Regions from separate parts of the Demequina muriae genome, predicted to be linked through region 2. Evidence: riboswitches for the same ligand, from Rfam matches in the RefSeq annotation. Region 2 holds a riboswitch; the other holds the start of a gene.
The links. A riboswitch is a leader RNA that binds a small molecule or an ion and turns the genes downstream of it on or off. The one in region 2 is predicted to bind thiamine pyrophosphate.
Positions count from the first base shown of each region.

Region 1: linked by a shared signal. The riboswitch ahead of QQX02_RS07310 (thiamine ABC transporter substrate-binding protein) and the one ahead of QQX02_RS09635 (thiamine-binding protein) in region 2 are both predicted to bind thiamine pyrophosphate.

Region 1 covers NZ_JAUHQA010000001.1:1,559,165-1,563,455, reverse strand. Annotated here, with positions in the region: gene QQX02_RS07315 (excalibur calcium-binding domain-containing protein) at 1-1,386, shown strand, start outside; TPP riboswitch at 1,430-1,547, shown strand; gene QQX02_RS07310 (thiamine ABC transporter substrate-binding protein) at 1,571-2,680, shown strand; gene QQX02_RS07305 (ABC transporter permease) at 2,701-4,291, shown strand, end outside.
Region 2 covers NZ_JAUHQA010000001.1:2,053,946-2,058,236, forward strand. Annotated here, with positions in the region: gene QQX02_RS09625 (ABC transporter substrate-binding protein) at 1-917, opposite strand, end outside; gene QQX02_RS09630 (ABC transporter permease) at 970-1,740, opposite strand; gene QQX02_RS09635 (thiamine-binding protein) at 1,737-2,030, opposite strand; TPP riboswitch at 2,141-2,255, opposite strand; gene heR (heliorhodopsin HeR) at 2,357-3,115, opposite strand; gene QQX02_RS09645 (ABC transporter ATP-binding protein) at 3,295-4,215, shown strand; gene QQX02_RS09650 (ABC transporter permease) at 4,208-4,291, shown strand, end outside.

The DNA of each region.
Region 1 (4,291 bases), 490 kb from region 2:
ACACCCGGAGTGACACACATGGGGCTCAGGCCACGCGCCGTCGCGACCATCTGGCTGCCCGGCATGGTGGAGAAGGAGATCCGTGGCAGCGCGTCTGCCGCGGTGCTCGGCGCACTGCCCGCGTCCCCCACCATCACGTTCACCAATCCCGCGGTGGTGGGCACCACCCCCCACGTCACCGTGACGGGGCTCAGCAGCGTCGACACCCAGCCGTCCTTCAAGACGGTGTGGAAGATCGATGGCACCACCGTCGCGACCACCGACTGGGACCGCACCACGACCTATCAGTTGCCCGCATCGGCCCGGGGCAAGACGCTGTCGGTGAGCGTGAGCGTGCGAGCCGCCGGATACGAGACCCGCACCTACACCGGCCCCTCGACGACCGTCCTCGGATCCCTCGGCACCGTGCGCACCACGTCGGACTTCACGGGGACCTTCGCTGCGGGCAGCACGGTCAGCATCAAGGCACCCACTTACGGCGTCACGCCGTCGGCGAGCACGTACCAGTGGCGCCGCGACGGCAAGGCGATCACGGGTGCCACGGGCTCCTCGTACCGACTCACGACCGCCGATGCAGGCCACAAGATCTCGGTGGCCATCACAGCGAAGCGCTCGGGGTACCTGTCGAGCACGTGGGTCAGTCACTCACGAACCGCAGCGAAGGTCTTCACGACCGCACCCGCTCCCAAGGTCACGGGCTCGCCCACCGTGGGCTCCACCCTGACCGCGAGCGCCGGCACCTGGTCGCCCACGCCCGGCTCGGTGACGTACCGGTGGTATCGGGACGGCACGAGCATCTCGGGAGCGACGTCGAGGTCCTACAAGGCCACGACGGCCGACATCGGCCACAAGATCACGGTGAAGGCGACGGCGACGCGCACCGGCTACTCCGCCATGTCCAAGACTTCCGCGTCGGTGACCGTCTGGCGCAGGCTCGTCGCGCCCACCCCGACCATCACCGGCACCGCGAAGGCGGGCAGCACGCTGACGGTCAAGCGCGGCACTTGGGGACCGGGGACCGTGACGACGAAGGTCCAGTGGTACGTGAACGGCAAGGCCGTGAGCGGATCCACGGCAAGCACGTACAAGGTGCGTCCGGCCGATGCGTACAAGTCGATCACAGTCAAGGTCGTCGGCACCAAGTCGGGATACACCAGCGCGACTCGGACCTCTGCAGTGAAGAAGTCCGTCGGCATCGACTATGCGTCCTGCACCGACATGCGCAAGCACTACCCGCATGGCGTGGCGAAGTCGTCGAGCGTACGCGACATGATCGGCACCCGTGTGGGCGGCCCCATCACGACGAGCACCTTCGTCTCGGCATCCCTTTACGCCCTGAACGACGAGTCCGACCGCGACAAGGACGGATGGGCCTGCGAGCCCTGATCTGACCGCGTCCGCCCTCACTCGCATCGGCGGTATGCTGGCCGGACAACGACAGGGGAGCGCTTCCCGCGAGGGGCCAGAGCGCTGAGAGTGCGGACCAGCCGCAGACCCTCGAACCTGATCCGGGTGATGCCGGCGTAGGGAGTCGAGACTCGTCCCCTCCTACTTGTGGGAGGTTCCACCCATGCGTCCACTGCGCACCATCACCGCCCTGGCCGTCGCGGCATCGACGTTGACGCTCGCGGCCTGCTCCTCCGACGGCGACACCGCGGAGCCGACGGGCGCCGCCGCTGATGGCGCGACCGCCGATGCGACCGACTCCGCCCCGACGGATCCTTCGAGCTCCGAGGTCACCGTCGTGACCCACGACAGCTTCGCGGTCCCCGACGAGGTCCTCGCGGCCTTCGAAGAGGAGTCCGGCCTCGAGGTCACATTCGTCCAGCCGGGCGACGCCGGTGTGCTCGTCAACCAGCTGATCCTCACCAAGGACGCCCCATTGGGCGATGTCGTGTTCGGAGTCGACAACACGTTTGCGTCGCGCGCCATCGACGAGGGGGTGTTCGCCGACTACGAGTCCGGCGCCCCGGCTGCGTCAGACGCCTCCGAGTATGCGGTGGCAGGCTCGCAGGCACTCACCGCGATCGACTACTCCGATGTCTGCCTGAACTACGACATCGGCTGGTTCGAGGAGTCCGGCCTCGAGGTTCCCTCGGGACTCGGGTTCCTCACCGACCCGCAGTACAACGGCGTGATGTCGGTGACCAACCCCGCGACCTCGTCGCCCGGGCTGGCGTTCCTGCTTGCGACGGTCGCCGAGTTCGGCGAGGACGGCTGGGAGGACTACTGGCGCGCACTCACCGAGAACCAGGTTCGCGTCACGTCGTCCTGGTCGGACACGTACTTCGTGGACTTCTCCGCCCCCAACTACGGTGGCGACTACCCGGTCGTGCTGAGCTACGCCTCATCGCCTCCGTCCGAGGTCATCGACGGCGAGGCCACCACGGCGGCGCTGCTCGACACGTGCTTCCGCCAGGTCGAGTACGCAGGGCTTCTCGAGGGAGCGGCCAACCCCGAGGCGGGCAAGGCCGTCATCGACTGGATGCTCTCGGACGATTTCCAGGCGAGCGTGCCGGAGAACATGTACGTCTACCCCGTGTCCTCCCAGGTCGACGTGCCGGCCGAGTGGGCCGAGTTCGCCCCGCTAGCCGACGACCCCCACACCATGGACCCCGATGTGATCGCCGCGAACCGTGACGCGTGGATCGAGTCCTGGACCGCGATCGTCCTCGACTGACTCTGGTCCGAGGAACGCTGGTGACGCCGCTGCGCCTCCGCCACTCCACGCCGTTCCACCACTCAGTGGGGTGGTGGGCGCTCGCTGCGGTGCCCCTCGCGTTCCTCGGCCTGTTCTTCCTGTGGCCACTGGTCGCCGTGCTGGGCCGTGGACTGTTCGACGGCGGCTTCGACCTCGGCGGGCTCGCCGAGGTGGTGGCGTCATCGCGGACGGCCGATGCGGTGGGCACCACGCTCGCACTCGCCGCGGCGGGTACGGCGGGATCGCTGGCGCTCGGGCTTCCCGGCGCCTACGCGCTCTATCGCCTGCGGTGGCGCGGCCAGCGCGCGGTGCGGGCGGTCGCCGCCGTGCCGTTCGTGCTCCCCACCGTGGTGGTCGCCGCCGCCTTCACCGCGCTCCTGGGTCGATCCGGGCCGCTCGGGGGGCTGGGTCTCGACCAGTCCCCGATCGCAATCGCCGCGGCCCTGGTGTTCTACAACGTCGCCGTCGTGATTCGCGTGGTGGGAGGCGCGTGGGCGGCCATGGACCCGTCGACGGCGCTGGCTGCCCGCACGCTCGGCGCCGACCGTCGACGTGCCTTCGCGCACGTCACGCTGCCGGCCCTCGCGCCCGCGATCGGCTCGGCCGCGGCCGTCGTCTTCCTGTTCTGCGCGACGTCGTTCGGCGTGGTCCTGGTCCTGGGCGGCACCCGCGTCCGCACCGTCGAGACCGAGATCTACCTGCAGGTCAATCAGTTCCTCGACCTCCGCGCGGCGGCGGTGCTGTCGGTGCTGCAGCTCGCCTTCGTCGCCCTCGCTCTCGGAGGCGCCGAGTGGGCGAGGCGGCGGCGCGAGCGCTCGCTCGGCACGCGCCGGCTCGACGGCACGCGCCCACTCGCCGGCCGCGACCGATGGGGGGTCGCAGGAATCCTCGCCGTTCTCGCAGCAGTGCTCGCGACGCCGATGTGGGCGCTGGTCGAGAGGTCGCTGCGCACCCGCGACGGCTATGGCCTGGACCACTACGCCGCGCTGCTGACCGAGTCCGGGCTGGGCGGGCTGCCCGTGCCGATGTGGCAGGCCGCCGTCAACTCCATGGCGGCAGCGTCGGTCGCGACTGCGATCGCGACGGGGCTGGGCCTCATCGTCGCAGCGCTGCTGACGCGACGCACCGGACGGTCGACGCTGCTCGATTCGGTGGTGATGCTCCCGCTGGGGGTGAGCGCGGTGGTCGTGGGCCTCGGGATGCTGCTCACCCTCAACCGCTCCGTGCTGGGGGTCGACCTGCGCGGCTCGTGGTGGCTGGTGCCGATCGCCCAGGCAGTCGTCGCCCTGCCGCTCGTGGCGCGCACCCTCGTCCCGGCCTCTCGCGGCATCTCCCCGCAGATGCGCGCAGCCGCGGCAACCCTCGGCGCCTCGCCGTGGCGGGTGTGGCGCACCGTGGACTGGCCGCTGCTCAAGAAGCCGTTCGGTCTCGCCGCCGGATTCGGCTTCGCGATCGCCCTCGGCGAGTTCGGGGCCACCACCTTCGTGGCCCGCCCGGAGAGCCCCACGCTCACCACGGCGATCTACCGCCTCCTGGGTCGCCCCGGGATCGAGAGCATCGGCATGGCGTTCGCGACCGCCGTCGTGCTCG
Region 2 (4,291 bases):
TGCTGCACGCCCCAAGCGTCCGGAGACGCGGCGTACTCGTAGGCGAGCCACTGGGCGCTCGCGGTGACCAGCTCCTGGTCGAGCTCGGGAGCGACGTCCATGAGCGCATCGGCCGCGGCCTGGGGGTCCTCCATGGCTGTCGCGTACCCGCGCGCGGTGGTCTCGACGAACGCGCGGACCACCTCGGGCGAGCCGTCGATGGTCTCTCCGGTGGTGGCGAGCAGCGGCGTGTACCAGTCGGGGATGCAGTCGAACCAGTCTCGGAAGGCGATGGTCGAGACGTCCAGGCCGTCGACCTCCCCAAGTCGCACCGTGTCCCAGGCGTCGAAGACCCACGCGGCATCGAACTCGTCCTGCGTGAGGCCGATGCGGAAGTCATTGCTCACCAGCGGCGCGTGTTCCACCAGCGCTGGGTCGCCGCCGTCGCATGCGACCAGGCTCGAGATGATCGTCTCCTCCAGGTCTGACCCGTATGAGCCGTAGCGCTTGCCCTCGAGGTCGCGCGGTCGGGTGATGCCGTCCTCTGCGAGCGAGAGCAGCGACGAGGTGTTGTGCTCGATGACGGTGGCGACGGACACCACGTCGGCCCCGGCGGCGCGGGCGGGGAGCAGCCCTTCCGCGACGGAGAACGCGAAGTCTGCCTGCCCGGCCGCGATCAGCTGCAGGCCCGACGTCTCACCGGGCTCGATCACTGTGACGTCCAGCCCGGCGTCCTCGTACCAGCCGTTCTCCAGCGCGAGGTAGAGGCCGGAGTGGTTGGTGTTGGGCGTCCAGTCGAGCACCACCGTGACGGGGGTCGACTCGGCGGGGGAGTCGGTGGGAGCGATCGCTGCCGGGGCGCTGGAGCAGGCGGCGAGGGTGATGGCTGTGCCTGCGGCAAGGGCGGCGAGCGATGCGGTGCGGAACAGGGGGTTCATGCGGATTCTCCTAGGTGTCGAGTGTCGAGTGTCGAGTGGTGGGCGAGGGCGGTCAGTGGCGCGCCACGGGGGCCCGCCACGGGGTGGCGACGCGCCTCAGCAGCGTGATCGCGGCGACCATGACTGCGGAAAGCAGCGCGATGAGCAGGATTCCGACGAAGATCTGATCGACGGCGTACGCCTTGCGGGAGCGCTGGATGAAGACGCCGATGCCGGACTCGCCCGCGAGGTATTCCGATACCACCGCGGCGCCTACGGCGTAGGTGGCCGCGATGCGCAGGCCCGCAAGCGCACCCGGGATGGACGCGGGCAGTCGCACCAGCCACAGCTGGTGGGCACGACCGCCACCGAGGCCGGCCACCGTGTCCGAGTACTCGGCGTCCACCTCGCGTATTGCCGCGGTGGCGGCGACCAGGACGGGGAAGAACACGGTGAGTGCGACCAGCACCACCTTGGAGGTGAGGCCGAAGCCCGCCCACAGGATCATCAGCGGCGCCAGCACGACCGTCGGGATGGTCTGGCTGAGCAGTACCACCGGCCGGGCGACGTGGCCGACGGAGGCCACGGCCGAGGTCAGCACGGCCAGCAGCCAGCCCAGTGCGGTGCCCAGGGCGAGCCCCAGCACCGCCTCGGTGGCGGTCGTCGCGATGTGCCGTCCGAGGGTGGGTGCCTGGTCGACGGCCGCGCTGACCACCTGGGAGGGGCTGGGCAGCACGAACTCGGGCAGCTCGCCCAGCCGCACCGATGCCTCCCAGGTGACCAGCAGCAGCACGACCGTGGCGGTGCCGATGAGGGCGGCGTGGCCTCGGCTGCCGCGCGTCATCGGCGGTGCTTGCTCACCAGATCCTGGACGCTCGGCCCGCGGTCACCGGCCGCGCCAGAGACCTTGATGACGGACAGGCAGCCTTCCGCTCCGGCAGCGATGGTGGACTCATGGACCTGGCGCAGCAGGGCCCAGACCTGGTCGGGCGTGCCCTCGAACGTGGTGCCCATGCCGCCCACCTCGTAGGACAGGCCGGAGGCCTCGATGGTGGCGATGGCCGCGTCGACGTGGGCGTAGCGGTCGTCGGGCGTGCCGACAGGGCGGGGAAGGACTTGGATCTCGGCGATCACGGGTGACTCCTTGGCGTCGGACCTGGGGTCCGCACGGCGCACAGTCAGCCGTCGACGGCTCGTGAGGGCGAGTGCGCTCCAGGGCCACGGCAGGCCCCACGATGCTCACGCCCGTGCCGTCGACACGTCCTTACGCTGGCATTACCCAGGTCAAGTTCTCGGGTCGACGGCGCGCTGGTGGCCGTCCTCTCAGCTCGGTTGCCCCGAGCTCCCCGCGTTTGCCCTTGCATCGTAGCCACATCGCGGCGAGGAGGTCCAGGCGCAGCGGAGACCGGGGGCTCTGGGGCGGACGGCCGATGCGCGGGTCGCTCCGGCGCCGCGCCCGGCTAGCTGGCGAGCGCGCCGGAGAAGACCTGCCACGCCAGAGCGGTCTTGGCCACCAGGCTGAGGACGATGTAGGCGCGCTCGCCGCGCAGGTAGTTCGCCCATTTCCCCTTCGCGCGGTACTGCAGCCACTGCACCACCGCGAACGTGTTGAAGAACACGAACAGCGAGATGATGATCCCCCACACGAATCCGGGCACAGTCTCGTCGCTGGTGTTGCCGGGGCCGATGAGGTTGATCGCGATGATGAGCCACGGCACGATTCCCACCATGCTGCCGAAGATGAAGGGCAGCAGGTCGCCGTCGCCGGGAGTCGCATAGCGCTCCTGCAGCCAGCCGAACAGGATCATGCTGGCGTTGACGGTGAAGAGGCCGGCGAGCGCGGTGAACTCGGAGATGCCGTTGAGCTGCAGGATGAGCACGATCATGATCGATGACGACAGCGAGTACTCGACCCAGCGGAAGGTGTTCCGGTTCTCGCGAAGTCCCGCCGTGTAGCGCGGGAAGAACATCGGTGAGATCACGAGGAAGTGGAACACCGCAGAGAGCAGCAGGAACCCCGCCACCGCGTACCCGATGTTGATGTCGAGCAGAGTCACCGGTTCGCCGAACGCATCGGACCCGGGTGGGCCGTTGAGGTACGTCGCACGGACGGGCAGGGTGGCGTCGTTGGCGAGCGCCACGATGGCGACGAACGAGGCGAGGTGAAGCAGGCCGGCGATCAGGTTGAACGGGCGGAGCTTGGCGAGCGCGGTGTCCATGATGTCCCTCTTCATTGAGCGGTGAACCGACCTGTTGTCCGCTCATAACCTCGCTGATAGCCGCCGCATTCCCGCCTCGCGTCACGGGTCGTCTGGGGGTTCTCCCCGAGACGAAGTCAGGGGAACGGTCATCCACGTGGGGGACGGGCGCGGCGGGGGCATCGCGGTAGGTTCGGACCATGCCCGCCATCGCCACGCAAGGCCTGACGAGGTCCTTCGGCCCCGTGACCGCGCTGTCACAGCTCACCGTCGAGATGCCCACCGGGGTGGTAGGACTCGTGGGCGCCAACGGAGCCGGCAAGTCGACCTTCATCAAGATCCTTCTTGGTCTGCTTCCCCCCACGTCGGGGACTGCGACCGTCCTGGGATTGGACTGCCTCTCGGACGGTCTCAAGATCCGTGAGGTCGTGGGCTACATGCCGGAGAGCGAGTGCCTGCCGCCCGACGTCTCGGCCACCGAGTTCATCGTGCACATGGCGCGCATGTCCGGGCTGCCGACGGACGTGGCGCGGGAGCGCACCGCGGACACGCTGCGGCACGTGGGGCTGTACGAAGAGCGCTACCGTCCCATCGGCGGCTACTCCACGGGCATGCGCCAACGCGTCAAGCTCGCTCAGGCGCTCGTGCATGACCCCCAGCTGGTGCTGCTCGACGAACCCACCAATGGGCTCGACCCCGCGGGCCGCGACGACATGCTCGAGCTCATCCGGCGCATCAGCGCGGACTTCGGCATCTCCGTGGTCGTGACGTCGCATCTGCTGGGCGAGCTCGAGCGCATCGCCGATCACATCGTGTCCATCGAGGCGGGCGTGCTCCAGCACTCCACCTCCACGGCCGCGGCCACGGAGTTCAGCGGAATGATGCTGGTCGAGGTGACCGACCGCGGGCCGGAGGTGGTCGAGCGGCTCCACGCGCTCGGGGCCAAGGTGACCACCGGCGCTCAGGCCCACAGTTTCGTGGTGGCGATCAAGGACGAGCAGGTGCTCGACGACGTGCGTAGCGTGGTGGTGGACCTCGGGGTCGGCCTCATCCGCATGCAGCGCGGCCGTCACCACCTCACCGAGATGTTCTCGACGCCGCAGGAGGCGCTCCATGGCTGACCACACGCCGCCGCTCGGCGCCGCCCCCGGTGGCGCGGAGCCCGCCGCCCCGCAGTCTCAGGGCGTCATCCACGAC